2 regions of the Staphylococcus sp. MSU001 genome follow, and region 1 is predicted to be linked to the other one. Evidence: riboswitches for the same ligand, from Rfam matches in the RefSeq annotation. Region 1 holds a riboswitch; the other holds the start of a gene.
What was found. Region 1 has a riboswitch for thiamine pyrophosphate ahead of ACVBFA_RS09380 (3-oxoacyl-ACP reductase). Riboswitches for the same ligand answer to the same signal wherever they lie in the genome.
Positions count from the first base shown of each region.

Region 2: it holds a riboswitch for thiamine pyrophosphate, as region 1 does, so the genes downstream of both, tenA (thiaminase II) here and ACVBFA_RS09380 (3-oxoacyl-ACP reductase) in region 1, are expected to answer to the same signal.

Region 1 is NZ_JBRIKK010000019.1:2,949-10,952, forward strand. Features, by position in the region: gene ACVBFA_RS09355 (NADPH-dependent FMN reductase) at 141-707, opposite strand; gene ACVBFA_RS09360 (Cof-type HAD-IIB family hydrolase) at 712-1,590, opposite strand; gene tadA (tRNA adenosine(34) deaminase TadA) at 1,758-2,264, opposite strand; gene ACVBFA_RS09370 (deoxynucleoside kinase) at 2,331-2,948, shown strand; gene ACVBFA_RS09375 (deoxynucleoside kinase) at 2,941-3,603, shown strand; TPP riboswitch at 3,758-3,857, shown strand; gene ACVBFA_RS09380 (3-oxoacyl-ACP reductase) at 3,958-4,710, shown strand; gene ACVBFA_RS09385 (NtaA/DmoA family FMN-dependent monooxygenase) at 4,759-6,063, shown strand; gene ACVBFA_RS09390 (HAD family hydrolase) at 6,152-6,847, opposite strand; gene ACVBFA_RS09395 (CDP-glycerol glycerophosphotransferase family protein) at 7,217-8,004, opposite strand, start outside.
Region 2 is NZ_JBRIKK010000012.1:21,405-29,408, forward strand. Features, by position in the region: gene yidC (membrane protein insertase YidC) at 1-621, opposite strand, end outside; gene thiE (thiamine phosphate synthase) at 710-1,348, opposite strand; gene thiM (hydroxyethylthiazole kinase) at 1,354-2,142, opposite strand; gene thiD (bifunctional hydroxymethylpyrimidine kinase/phosphomethylpyrimidine kinase) at 2,135-2,956, opposite strand; gene tenA (thiaminase II) at 2,949-3,638, opposite strand; TPP riboswitch at 3,710-3,808, opposite strand; gene ACVBFA_RS06955 (transglycosylase family protein) at 3,922-4,581, opposite strand; gene ACVBFA_RS06960 (single-stranded DNA-binding protein) at 4,969-5,364, opposite strand; gene ACVBFA_RS06965 (YwpF-like family protein) at 5,555-5,995, shown strand; gene fabZ (3-hydroxyacyl-ACP dehydratase FabZ) at 6,313-6,750, opposite strand; gene murA (UDP-N-acetylglucosamine 1-carboxyvinyltransferase) at 6,784-8,004, opposite strand, start outside.

The sequences.
Region 1 (8,004 bases):
ATTTTAAAGTTAAATATCAGGAATAATGTATATGTTTTATTAAAGAGATAAATATAAAGACTCCCTCTAATGTTTACTAAAAACATCAAAGGGAGCTAATTTAAAGATATTGTTTGATAAAAACAAATCATAAAATATGATTATTTTAAGTGTTCATATGGACTATTTGTTACGAAAGATACAATTTGATCAACGAACAATTTTGCACGTAGTTGAAATTCATTATCTTCTAAGTATAAGGTACCATCTTCTAATTTAGCATAATCAGAGTCATGTGTAGCAATTTGCGTTGGTACAGCAATGCCAAGTAAACTACGTACGATGATTCTCAAGTGTGATAATGGCTCTGAACTTACTATTCCTCCACTGTTACAAATGAGTCCCACGGGTTTCATTTTGAAATGGTCCATATTAAGGTGGTCAAGTGCATTTTTAAGAATACCTGAAAACGATCCATGATAATTTGGCGTTCCTAAAATTAAGAAATCTGCTTCCATTGCTTTACTCTGTAAAGATTTGACATTGTTTTTAATTTCATCAACTGCTTGTGTTGTACCAGCAAAATCCAATTGATGAATGGGTTTCTCAGCTAGGTCAAAGATTTCCACCTCAACATCATGTTCGCCGAGTTGACCTTTTAAATATTTTGATAAAGCGTTCGTATGAGACCCTACTTGAGCACTCCCTATAATAATTAAACCTTTCATTATTTTACACCTCTAAATTATTTTCTTCTTTTAATATTTTCATGATTGCTTTTCCAACTCCACTATTTTCATTGGTGTCTGTGACATATTTAGCAATATGTTTAACTTCATCTGTAGCATTATTCATTGCTACTGGATAACCTACACGTTCTAGCATCGAAATATCATTTAAATTATCTCCTATTGCTACCACATCTGTTAAATTTATACCCAATTGATGAGCAATAGCTGATAAGGCAATGCCTTTTTGAGCGTCTGAATGAGTGATTTCTAGATTACCTCTTGATGATGAGGATACTGCTAAATTTGGTGATGATGCTAACGCTTGACCCACTTTGTCGATTTTACTTAAATCTGCATCAAAAGCTAACACCTTCATAATAAGTTCTCCAGGAATATCTTCAATTGAATCATAATTATCTACAACTTTTAAAGTACCGTTATCTATGCGTTTTTGTATATTATTTCGTATCTTGGCTACATCTGCTTTTTGACCCGCACGTTCTGCAATATCTATATAGATTGCTAAATCACGTTTAGGATCTTCTGTATATATGCCACGGTTTGTGTAAATTTGATAATAAATATGATTATTTTTAAGTGCTGTCGTAATTTTGTGTACTAAATCATGATTAAGATGCGATGTACTCGTTATATTAAATGATTCATCACGAACTTCTGCACCATTCAAACATATGTAAGGTACTTTTAAGTCTGTTTCAGCCACAGGTGTTTGTGCCTCGTAAAACGCTCTGCCAGTTGCAATAACTACTGTAATGCCGTTCGCTTGCGCAAATTTTATCGCTTCTTGATTCATAGTGGTGATTTCATGACCAGCGTTAAGTAATGTTCCATCCATATCAGTTGCTATTAGCTTTATCATTAGTTGACCTCGTTTCCACTTATTTTAAAGTGATGCTATATGAATTTTTTTAATTGATTTAAAATTAATGTGTGTAGCATGTGTCTTAACTTCATCATTGTTATATGTTATCACACAATCTTTAACGATTTACTGGACTTCAAAAATACGTTTATTTATGTACGACATCATTTTAACAAATTTATATCCTTTTGTATCTTCCCCTGTTTTTCTGCTTTTTTCTTTTCACGTATTTCCTTAAAAAAACTTCTCAATAGTTCTGCACACTCTTCTTCTAAAATTCCTTTTTCTACGATTGCCCTATGATTAAACTGCGGTTGTTCTAATAAATTCATAAGACTTCCTGAACATCCTCCTTTGGGATCAGTAGCACCGTACACAACCTTTGGAATACGGCTCATAATAATAGTGCCCGCACACATGACACAGGGCTCTAATGTAACATACAACGTACATTCTTCTAATCTCCAACTGCCGACAACTTCTGACGCCCGTTCTATCGCTATGTGCTCTGCGTGGGCAGTAGGTTGCTGCAATGTTTCCCTTAAATTATGTGCAAGTGCAATGACTTGATCCTCTTTAACAATAACTGCTCCGATTGGAACTTCTCCTAATGCTTTGGCTTTGTGTGCTTCTTTAATTGCTAAGCGCATGTAATCATGATTTTTTTTCATATGTGTTGGAATACCTCACTTATGGTACAATACTCATTGTCTATCTTAACATTTGGAGAAGTGATTATGAATAAACCATTTATTGCAATCGAAGGACCTATAGGTGTTGGTAAATCCTCTCTTGCTCACCGTTTAAGCAAGACGTTTGGTTTTTATGAAGAGAAGGAAATTGTTGATGAAAATCCATTTCTATCTGATTTTTATGATGATATAGAAAAGTGGAGTTTTCAAACTGAAATGTTCTTTTTATGTAACAGATATAAACAGATTAGAGATATTGAGTCGCTAAATCAAGGTATAGTTAGCGATTATCATATTCATAAAAATAAAATTTTTGCTAAAAATACTTTAGATGCTAAAGAATTTGATAAATTCAGTCGTATTTTTGATATTTTAACTGAAGATATCGAAATGCCAAATACAATTATCTTTTTAGATGCTGATTTAGATGTATTAAAATCTAGAATTGCACAACGTAATCGTAGCTTTGAATCTCAAATAGAAGATGACTATTTACTTACTTTAAAAAAAGATTATCTTGCTTATTATGAATCATTAAAGAATGACGGTGCAAATGTCATTCGAATTGATACATCTCAACAAGATTTCGTTAAAAATGATTACGATTACCAAAATATTTTAAATTTAGTAAAACCTATGATTGGAGAAAATAAAGATGAATAATTATGGTATTCCTCAAAATGCAGTAATAACCATTGCTGGCACTGTAGGGGTTGGTAAATCTACGTTAACACAAGCACTTGCTGACAAGTTAAATTTTAAAACTTCCTTTGAGAATGTAGACCATAATCCTTATTTAGATAAATTTTATCATAATTTTGAACGTTGGAGCTTTCATCTTCAAATTTACTTTCTTGCTGAACGTTTTAAGGAACAAAAACGCATGTTTGAGTATGGTGGCGGATTCGTTCAAGATCGTTCAATTTATGAAGATGTGGATATTTTTGCAAAAATGCACGAAGAACAAGGAACAATGAGTGCTGACGACTACCACACGTATTACGAATTATTTAATGCAATGGTTATGACACCTTATTTTCCAAAGCCTGATGTTCTGATTTATCTAGAATGTGATTATGATGAAGTAATTGATCGTATTCAACAGCGGGGACGTGACATGGAAATCAATACAGATCCAGAATATTGGAAAAAACTATTTAAACGGTATGAAAATTGGATTAACAATTTTAATGCATGTCCTGTTGTTCGACTTAATATTAATGAATATGACATACACGAAGACGTAGACTCCCTTGATCCAGTCATTGATAAAATTGCTCAAGTTATTAAAGCATACCGACAAGTGGATACGAGATAATATATCTAATTGTAGAAAATTAGAGCTTATATTTGTATACTTTCACAAGTTATTTCATATACCTTTTACTCAAATATTAAAATAACAGATATAGCTATTATTAAGAATGTTGACAATATTTTATAAAAATTCTATGTTTATACTATAAGTGAATTATATGCACTAGGGGTGTTTTTTAACTGAGATGGATATCATCCAAACCCTTTGAACCTGAACTAGCTTATACTAGCGGAGGAAAGTGTTGAATCTCATCTAATTATCATTCTGTCTTTATATATTGATTTGGATGCACAACTTTTCTCATGAAGGTTGTGCATTTTTTCTTATACAAATAAAAATATTGGGGGCATGAAGATGAAAAAAACTGCAATTATCACAGGAAGTAGTCGTGGATTAGGCGCTAAAATTGCAATAACTTTACTAGAAAAAGGCTACAATGTTGTTGTTAATTACAAACAAAATAAGGATAAAGCTGAAAAATTAATTAGAAATTATAATCAAAGTAGGGCTATAGCTATTCAAGCTGATGTGACGGATAGAAACGATGTGAATCGAATGATTCAAACTGCCACACAACATTTTGGAAAAATAGATATAGTCATTAATAATGCACTTGTTGATTTTAAATTTGATCCAAATCAGCAAAAATCGTTTAAAGATTTAACTTGGGAAGATTATCAACAACAACTTAATGGTACTTTAAAAGGAGCATTTAATGTGACTCAAAGCGTCATACCACAATTTATAGAACAACAAAGTGGATGCATTGTTAGCATTGGAACCAATTTGTATCAAAATCCAGTCGTACCTTATCATGAGTATACAACAGCAAAGGCAGGTCTCATTGGCTTTACTCGTAATATTGCTGCAGAACTTGGACAATATGGTATTACAGCAAATGTTGTTTCTGGAGGATTACTCAAAACGACTGATGCAAGTGCAGTCACTACACCTGAAGTATTTGATTTAATTGCTCAAACTACACCTCTTAGAAAAGTAACATCACCTCAAGATGTAGCCAATATGGTCGTATATCTCGCTTCAGATGAAGCACGTGGCGTAACAGGTCAAAATATTACCGTTGACGGTGGTTTAACAATGAACTAATTGTTTGTGTATTTTTTACAAAAAGATAATAATTAATGAGGTGTTCATATGACAAATAATCACTTTCTTAACATAGGTGTGTTACTGTACGGATGTGGTCATCATCAAGCGGCATGGCGTATGAAAGATTCTAATATTGAGGATATCGGCAACATATCTTATTATCAGCATTTAGCTCAAATAGCTGAAAAAGGTCTTTTGGATATCGTCTTTTTTGCAGATAATCAAGCCTTTAATGCAAGTGATAATACTACTATGCCCGCTTTTTGGTTTGATCCTATAATTAACTTATCAGCTATTGCACAAGTTACATCACATATAGGATTAGTGCCAACAATATCGAGTACATTTTCAAATCCATTCACCGCTTCTCGTCAATTATTAAGTCTAGACTACTTATCTCATGGCCGTGTGGGTTGGAATTTAGTCACATCCATGACAGATATTGAAGCCCAAAATCACAGTCTTCAATACTTACCAGAAAGACATGAGCGCTACAAAAAAGCAGATGAATTTGCATCGGTAATGAATCAGCTATTCACTTCTTGGTCAACTGCATCTTATGTACCAGATAAAAACAACAACAAAATTATTGAGTCTAAAGATATTAAACCTTTTTATCATGAGGGAGACTATTTTCAAGTACGAGGACCACATACAACACCACAAAGTCCTCAAGGTAAACCAGTATCAATGCAAGCCGGTGCGTCAAAAGAAGGTATTGCATTAGCAGCAAAATATGCTGATGCTGTTTACTCTGTTTCATGGGATATCAAGCAAGCACGTAGTTATAAAAAGAAATTGTCTGATGCTATTTCTAAAACTCAACATCCAGATAGAAAAATTAAAATTTTCCCTGGTTTAGTAACTTATGTAGGTGAAACCCATGAAAAAGCATTATCAAAAAAAGCAGAACTTGATCAAAAATTACCCATTGAAGATGCTTTAAAGCAACTCAGTTTTTTTGTTCAACAAGATTGTTCAGATTGGGAATTAGATGAACCAGTTCCTCCCTTACCTCCTGTTAAAAATTTCAAAGGTCCGATTGGTCGATATGAAACAGTTTTAGCCATTATAAAAGATAAACAACCGACTGTAAGAGAATTATTAGGTTACTTAAGTGCCGGTGGTGGTCATCTTACTCTTATAGGTACACCTGAGGAGATAGTGGATGAGATGGAGCAGTGGTTTAATGAAGGCGTTGCAGACGGCTTTAATCTGATGCCACCTTCATTACCCCATAGCCTTGAAGATTTTGTAAAATACATTATACCAGAACTACAACGTCGTGCTTTATTTAAAAATTCTTATAATCAATCTACACTACGTACATTATTAAATCTCGACTCATAAAACCGATGTTTTTTTGTATTATTAAAAGAAAAAGGACGTAGACGTGCGAATCGACTCACACATCTACGTCTTACTCAATTTTAAAATTTTATTTTCCGTATTGCTCTATAACTTGTTTAACATCTTTTGCACTATTAATGATGACATCTGCGTCGTAGAGTTCCTCTTTTTTAGCCACGCCTGTTAGCACACCGATAGCTAATCCTAAATTTGCATTAATCGCGGTTTTCATATCGTTGGCCGTATCTCCTACTATTGCTACCTTTTCTGGTTCAACATCAAAAGCATTAAATAGTGGATCTAAAACTTTAGGATGTGGCTTTTCTTCTGCGTGTGTCTCTGTAGAAATTACTAAATCAAAGAGATTTCTAGTTTGCGTTTCCTCCAGAAATTGATCGACTCCTTTTTTAGTATCACTTGTTACTATACCTATGTGATATCCTTCATTTCTAAGAGCTTGAATAGTTTCTTGTACACCATCAATCCAATTGTTTTCAGGCACTCTTGAATCAATGAGTTCCTGACTCGTATCCTTTGTCCAATCTGATGTTTCTTTACCTGTTACACCATTAAAAGACTCTATAATTTCACCTAATGAACCCGATCCCATAACAGAATCTGGCTTAATTTTTTTATCGATAATGCCTAATTGGCGATGTGCCGCTTCCTTATCATGTACTGGAAAGGTTTCTAAAAGTTGATCAACGAGACGTACGCCAATTTTTTCCCAACTACTGTCAAACTCAATCAATGTACCATCTTTATCAAATAATATCCATTCCACTTTTAATTCTCTCCTGAAAATGATTTTTATATTAATTATAGTTACATCAACTATTATATTATAGATTGCATGACAATTATAGGAAACTGAACTTTATTTAAGTATAAAAACTAAAATTGGGTTCAAAATTAAAAATGGCTATTTTTCTTTAGGTACTTTTATTAATTAATACATACTTTAAAAGACTCTATTCATAATACGTATTGTACATCACTAATCTAGAACTTGCTAAAAACGAAATGACTTAACTATACTTTGAAAATTTACTAGACATAACTAGATTTAGAGTTGTTTCACTATGATATAAATTTTCTAACTTGTTATTTATTTATTGTTACAATTAGCATAAATTAGAACCTTTAAATTCTTTTACTGAAAAAATTTGTTAAATAAATCTTTAACTAATCGTTCACTCGATTTACCATCTTTATATTTAAAATTCTTATTTAAAAACGGTTTTACCTTTTCAAATTCAAAATCATTATTTTCTAACGCTAAAATAAGTTCATCAAAAGTTTTCACTATTTTACCAGGAACAAAGGTTTCATAAGGTTCATAAAAATCTCTCGTGTAAATATAATCTTCCAAATCAAAAGCATAAAAAAGCATTGGTTTTTTAAAAACTGAAAATTCATAGATTAAAGAAGAATAATCAGAGATTAAAATATCCGTAATGAACAATACATCATTTACTTCGCGGTAATTTGAAATATCTAAAAAATATTTATTATAAATTGCTGGGATATTTAATTTATTTCTAACAAAAGGATGCATTTTAAACAAAACAGTAGCTTGATGTTTTTCACAATAACTAGCTAATCTTGCAAAATTAATTTTAAAGAAAGGATAGTGTGCTGTGCGATGTCCACTTCCTCTAAATGTAGGTGCAAAAAGAATGACTTTTTTATTTTTTATAATTGGTAATTTTGTTTCTAAACTTTGTTTAATGCGTGTTTTATAAGATTCATAGAACAAGACATCCGTACGTGGAACACCTGTTGGAATAACCTTATGTTCTTCAATTCCAAAAGCTTCAGCATAGTAAAGAATATCATTATTTGACGAAACATAAGCTTTACTATAATTCCTATGGCCAATAGAGTCTATGAAAGGTCCTCCCTTTTTCCCAGTTCTACTAAATCCTACAGTCTTGAAAG
Region 2 (8,004 bases), on a different contig from region 1:
ACCCATCTGACGTTGCTCTTGAGGCATCGTTTTGCTTGAAACTACAGCTTGAATAAAGTATAGCACACCGGCAATAACTGTAATCCAAATGTCAGGTTTAGTTAAATTAAACCATAAGAAATGCGGATGTTCAGATAAACCATTTACAAGTTTATCTTTTAATACAAAGTATAATCCCATAATAATTGGCATTTGAATAAGTATAGGTAAACATCCTAACATGCTCTTCATAGGGTTCATATCATATTTTTTATAAACTTCCATAAGTTCTTGGTTTGCAGCCATTTTTTCTTCTTGTGTACGCGCACGTTTAACCTTTTCTTGAATGCCATCTACTTCAGGTTTAGCCACTTTCATTTTCTCACGCATCATGTGGCTATTTTTATAGTTAGATAACATAAATGGTAACAAGATTAAACGAATGAAAAGAACTAATACAATAATTGCTAGTCCAAAATTATTATGAAAAACATCATTTCCTAACCACTGTAAGAGATGTTTCATAGGTTGAACAAAAGTATTAAAGAAGAATCCATCTTGCTTCTCAGGTGTAGAGTAATCACAACCTGCTAGAAAAATCATTATTCCCAAAAACAAAGGTAGTAACGCTTTTTTCTTCATTTTTCCACCTCTAATGTTATATTCACATAGAGTATATTTTATCATACTAATACAATAGTAGAAAACAAAAAGTAGAAAAAATAGAGATTTAGGTGAAATATCTTAAGAAGTATTTAACCGTTTTGTCTATATTGGTACTACGTGTAATTGCTGAGATGACAGAAATACCATCTGCACCTTCGTCAACAATAGGCTGCACGTTAGTTTCATTAATACCTCCAATGGCAACTATAGGAACATCATGAATATATAATCTTAATTGAGATATCATAGATGGCCCAACAGGTTTACTAGCGTCATCTTTTGATGATGTTGTATACATTGGACCTACTCCAATATAATCAACTTTAGACAAATCAGATTGTTGATACTCTTTCAAATTCCCTACACTTAAACCTATAATCTTATTTTTAAATTGGCTTGCAAATTGTTGAATTTCCATATCATCTTGACCTACATGAATGCCATCAGCATTAATCTCTTGGGCTAATTGAACATCATCATTAACTATCATAGGTACGTGATATGAATGACATAATTGTTTAAGTTTTAAGGCTAGCTGTTTTTTCTTTTCTCCTTTTAGTGCATTAGGGCCTTTTTCACGAAATTGATACAATGTGATTCCAGCTTCTAATGCCTCTTTGAGAACTTGCTCAATTGATTTATTTTTAGGTATATCTTGTGTTCCGCAAATAAAATAGACTGATAATTGTTTTGAATCAAACATCATATTTATATCTCTACCTTTTTTACTTGATTTTTATAAGCAATATCATTTATTTGATAAAGTTGATCTAGTAGTTCAGATAGAAAAGTACCAGGTCCATTTACATGAGGTGCTTGTTCAGCAAATTCTGCTGCGATGTTGTAGACACTTTCCGCTTCAACTAATAAATCAATTGAAGGTTGAGTATTTCTAAACAAGAAACTTGCTAATACACCACCTAACAAGCATCCAGCCCCTGTAATTTTAGTAAGAAGCGGAGAACCATTAGATAATTTAATTATTTTCTCATTTTTTGCAATAATATCATCTTCCCCAGTAATGACAATAGCAGTGTTTAAAGTATTTGCCGCTTTTTTTGCAATATTTACTGAATCTAATTCGCTATCACTGTCAGTACCTTTCATAGTTGTATTAAAATCAATTAATGTCAATATTTCTGATGCATTGCCTTTTATAACTGTGACATTAACTTCATCAAGAAAACGTTGACAAAAATTTTTACGATATGTAGATGCACCAACTGCCACTGGATCAAAAACTATTGGTGTACCTTGCTGATTAGCAATTTTACCTATTTTGATAATATCTTCCTCATTTTCACGTGTGAGTGTACCGATATTAATTAAAAGCGCACTAGCCATTCGAGTAAAATCTTCAGCTTCTTCTGGTGCCTCACTCATTGCGGGACTAGCACCTAAACTTAGTAAACCATTCGCAGTAAAGTTTTTCACAACATCATTGGTATAGCAAATTACGAGTGGATTTTCTGAACGTAATCGTTCTAAATTATTCATCATCTAAACCTACTTTCTTCATATAAGCAAAATGATTTACAGGTCCTCTTCCCCTGCCAATTTCTGGGGTATGTTCAATACTTAATGAAATAAACTCTTTTGCTTTTTTTACTGCATCATTTATGGAACGACCTTTAGCTAATTCTGCTGTAATGACTGCTGAAAAAGTACAACCAGTTCCATGCGTATGTTTAGTATCAAAGCGTCTGTTCTCAAATGTATACGTTTCATTCTTAGTGAAAAGAAAATCTTTAGCATTATTTAAATCGGCTGAATGTCCACCCTTAATTACAACGCCCTTACTACCAATTTCATTAATAAAGATTTGACCTGCTTTACGTATACTTTCTTCATCGTTAATTTTAATACCAGTAATTTCTTCAGCTTCAGGTATATTCGGAGTGACAACATCAGCCAAAGGTAATAATGTTGATTGCAAATGATTTTTAGTATTGTCATCCATCAATGAATCACCACTTTTGGCAAGCATAACTGGATCAATCACATAAGGAATATTGGAATGTTCCTTTAAGTAACTTTGAATCAACTCCATCGTTTCTTTTGTTGCAATCATACCCGTTTTGATAGCTTGTGGTAATTCATCATCAAACACACTATCAAGTTGTTCCTTTACCCATGAAGTTTCTAAATTATGAATATGTTGAACTCCTAGAGTATTTTGAGCAACGATACTTGTTATACTGGCCATACCATAAACGCCACACGCGTGAAATGATTTTAAATCCGCCATAACACCTGCCCCACCGGTGGGGTCTGTGCCTGCTATTGTTAGTGCAATTTTAGGTTTATGCATTATTATCTCCCCTATATTCCCATTTTTCATTAATATATGCCATATTGAAGAAATGTCTCTCATGAATAGTACTTTGCAAGAAATTTTCTTTAATTTCATTTTTTTCAGTCTCACTACTATGTTTAGTTAAACGGTCCATCAATTGATCGAACACATCAACAAGTTCGTCCATTTCAGTACTATAAAATTGGAACCATTTAGAAGTCACTGATTCTTTATTTAATTTTGGATCTTCCATCGCACGTTTACCAATGACAGCGTAAACGTATGGACATGGTGCCATCGCTGCAATCGTGAAGGCTGCATTTTCACGTGCAAATGCATTGAAGTACATGTGTTTAATATAATGATCACCACTTGGTGGCCATACTTTTTCTTTTACTATTTCTTCATATGGTTCATTAATGAAATCAGCTAGAACCTCATGCGCTTCAACTTCTCCTTCTAACATAAATTCAATTTGTTCTACTAGAAATTTAACATCATCCATGGAACTCATTTTGGGTATGAGCATTGCATAAATATTTGTAAACTCTTTTAAATAAGAAGCGTCTGCTCTTAAGTATTGTCTTACAGCTTGATTAGATAACTTACCTGCTAGTAAATCTTGAATAAAACCATCATTGTAAATGTCATCAATAATAGGTTTTGATGCTTCCCTCAACTCTTTTGAAAATGTCATAATTAGCCTCCTCAAAAAATAAAACTACTTCCCAACGAGGAAAGTAGTTAGACCAAGACATCTTAATGACGAATAGTTAATAACTACTTTCCTACGTTGGTATTAACCAAATCAGGTTATAAGGGTCTGAATACATTCATCTCAGCCTTTTGGCTCCCCTAGTAGTAAATAATATATGATTCATTATCAACCATAGCAAACGATTACATGTAAATCAAATAAGTCGTATAATAAAAAACCATCTTCTCAAATTCGAGAAGATGGTACATACTTCATATTTTAATTAAGCAGTTACCCAATGACCTGGGCCACCAGTATTATATAATTTTACTGCTGCTTTGTCTTGTACGCTTTCTGGAGCTTTTGCAGGTGATACACCTTTATATTGACTTGGAGCAACAGAATCCCAAGTTGATTGTAAGAATTGATATTTACCTGCTGCACCTGAAGATGGGTTTATTGCATGAATATCGCCACCTGATTCACGTTGAGCAATTTGTTGTAAATGTGAATTTACATTTACTGATGAACCACTTGAAGCTTTACTTGAAGAAGTTTGACTTGCAGATGTTGATTTTGTTTGTGGTTGCGCTGTTTGCTCATTTTGTGGTGCTGATACTTGTACAGGTTGTTGTTGTGTTGCTACTTGAGATTGGCTTGGTTGAACAGGTTGCGTAGCATTGTTTGTTGATTCATAACTCCAACTCCAAGTAGAACCATCAGATTCAAAATGATAAGAATTGCCATTGTAATCAAAATTAATGTTATAAGCACCTTCTTGAACAGGGCTTTCATTTAGTGATTGATCATTAGTTAACGCTTTTTGAGCTAATTCTGCTTTATCAACATTTGTAGTCTCACTTGCATGTGCGTCATGTCCTGCGTTGCCTGCTACAACGCCTAGTCCTATAGCTAATGATGATGCAACTAATGTTTTTTTCATTATTAAAAATCCTCCTAAAAGTGATTTGTTTTCTTAATTTGTTTACGTAACCTACTGTAACATCTATAAAAATCGTGCAGGTTACACTGAAATAAAAATAAACGCCAGTTTTTTACACTGCAATTACATTAAATAGTATACTAATTCTAATGAATAACCGTAATGATTCCTATCATGATAGTTTTTTCGAGTCACATTATCACAATATCGTTGTAATATAAATGAAATTTATCAGATAATTATCAAAATTATAGGCCTTTGATATGTATTTAAAGCGACCTTTAATTAATGTTTTATGATTAACAAAGGCCGCTCGAGTATAATTGAAAGAAAGGATAAATTAATTTATTAAATATAGGATGGAGTTTTAAAGGAAAAGTTAGTTGTTTAAATATGAATTATTTCTAAATCATCAGGTTGATAAGTGTTGTTTTCAAATTGATTATCAGAGGGAGTTTCATTGTTTTTATTTTTTGGGGACATGAATTTAATTGTTTCAACGTATAATTCTGTAACAAAATGTGTTTGGCCTTCTTTTTCATATTTTCTTGAACGCATTTGCCCAGTTATACCTACTAAAGTACCTTGACTAGTGTACTTTTCAATATTAGTGGCAGTTTTACCGAAAGCTTTACAAAGCAAATAATCTGAAGAAATTTCGTTATTATCATCTTTGTAGTTTCTTTCTGTAGCAACGCAAAATGTTGCTATTTTGTTATCCTCCTTTTCATATATTTGAGCATCTTTCGTCATTCTACCAACAATGACTATTTTATTTAACATGTGTCACCTCCTTCTTATGCTCTAATCATAACTGAGCTTAGTTCACTGGTCAAAACCACAATTTTATTGAAATTGTTAGTAAATGATGATGAGATTTTGATATATTTAAAGAAAATATTGAAGTATTATATCTAAATCTGACATAAATTTATATTTTTGTATGAATAAAAAAATTTGGAGAAGTGATATTATGAAAACTTTTAAGGCAGTAAGATTTCAAATTGTGAATGAACATGGTGCTATATCCGAATACGCCATTGAAGATGGTGTGATTATAAATAAAGAGGGAAGTGGCACTGGGTGGTTACTAGAAATAGTTATTTCAAATGAACACTATGAAACATTTAATCAATATAAGGAAAACAAACAACTTTTAGATATTAGAGTAGTTATTACAAGACCTGCTAACGATCCAGCGTTATTTAATGCAACAGTTAAAAGCGTTAAAAATTTTAAATATTCAATGTCAGTCGTTTTAGAATGTCACATCTACACTTTGAGACAAGAATACGCTGAGAGTTTATTAGAAGAATTAGTTGATGAAGGACTTACTGGTGAAAAGTTAAAAAAAACATTTAATCGTATGATGCAATCAAAACCTAAGTTGAAAGATGAGAAAATCGAAAGATAAACACATAGGGTAATTATAAAACATTTAATTTTCATATATTTAAATCATATACAAATTTAAATGTTGAACATAAATAAAGCCTAGAACATGAATTAACCATTGTTCCAGGCTCTATACGAACACTAATTGCTATATTAAAAAGCACTACTATTGATACTTATATTTTCAGACGAGACCTGACTTAGAGCATTTCAACCAGAAATTCAATAGACATGAAAAGTTAGGTCAATAATCTGTGCAACTTTCTTTAAATATGTTTTTACTATTTTATTATCACAATACGAATTATTTTACCTTAAGAGTTTAATTATCTAAGGTTAAGCATCTTGAATAGCAAAAGTAAGTTCACAGCTACAAGCAAGTTGGCCATCAACAGTCGCTTTAGCCGAACCTTTACCTATAGGACCTTTTATTTTAGTTATTTCAACTTCCAACATTAATGTATCTCCAGGTACGACTTGTTTTTTGAAGCGACACTTATCAATGCCTGCAAATAATGCTATTTTTCCTTTATTTTCTTCGCTATTTAACATAGCTACTGCACCAGTTTGCGCTAAAGCCTCCGTTATGAGAACACCAGGCATCACAGCGTAATTAGGGAAATGTCCCTGGAAAAATGGTTCATTACCCGATACTTGCTTTAGTCCTACACATCTTTTACCTTCATCATATTCTACAATTTTATCTATTAGTAAAAAAGGTTGTCTGTGTGGGATAATTTGTTTAATTTGATTATAATCAAAAATCGTTTCCATTTTTAAAACCTCCGTGCTTAAGCTGTAATAATATTATTGATTAACTCGTTCTATGTTTGCACCTAGACTTTTTAGTTTTCCATGCAAATTGACGTATCCTCTATCAAGATGCTTTAACTCAGTCACTTGCGTAGTTCCCTCGGCAACTAAACCAGCTAAGATTAAGGCTGCAGCAGCTCTTAAATCCGTGGCTTTAACTTGAGCACCTTGTAAATGGCTTTTTCCTTCAATTTTAGCACTTCTTCCTTCAACACTTATATTCGCATTCATTCTTCTAAATTCTGCAACATGCATAAATCTATTTTCAAAAACTGTCTCAGTAATCACTTTGTGTCCATTTGCTGTTAATAATAAAGCCATCATTTGAGATTGCATATCAGTTGGGAAACCTGGGTGAGGTAAAGTTTTTACATCTACTGGATTTAAATCTCCATTTGCTGTAACTCTTATACCTTCTTCATTATATTCAAGATCTATCCCCATCTCTTCAAGCTTATATATTAAACTAGCCATATGTTCTTTAATTGCACCACGTACAAATATGTCACCACGAGTTATTGCACCTGCGATAAGTAGCGTTCCAGCTTCAATTCTATCTGGTATAATTGCATGTTCAACACCGTAAAGTTTTTCAACACCATGTATCGTAATGGTATCAGTACCAGCACCTGTGATTTTACCGCCCATTTCATTAATATAATTAGCTAAATCAACAATTTCAGGTTCTTTAGCGACATTCTCAATGATAGATTTTCCTGATGCCAAGGACGCTGCCATAATAATATTTTGAGTTGCACCTACACTCGGAAAATCTAAATGGATATGTGCTCCCTTTAATCCATCTTTAGCATTTGCATAAATATTTCCATTTTCTAAATGAATGTCTGCACCTAAAGCTTCAAATCCTTTAATGTGCTGCTCAATAGGACGTGTTCCAATCGCACATCCTCCTGGCAAAGCAACAATAGCATGCCCTAATCGAGCGAGTAATGGTCCCATAACCAAGATGCTTGCTCGCATTTTACTCACATATTCATAAGGGGCTTCTTCATTTAAAGTTTTAGTTGCATCAACTTTAACTGCATTTTTATCTTTATCATACTCTACATTTGCATTGAGTGTAGATAATACATTATTGATTGTTTCAACATCACTTAACTCTGGGACATTAACTAGTTTACTTTGTCCTTCTGAAGCAAGTAATGACGCTGTAAGTACAGGTAATACAGCATTTTTAGCTCCTTCAACATTTAC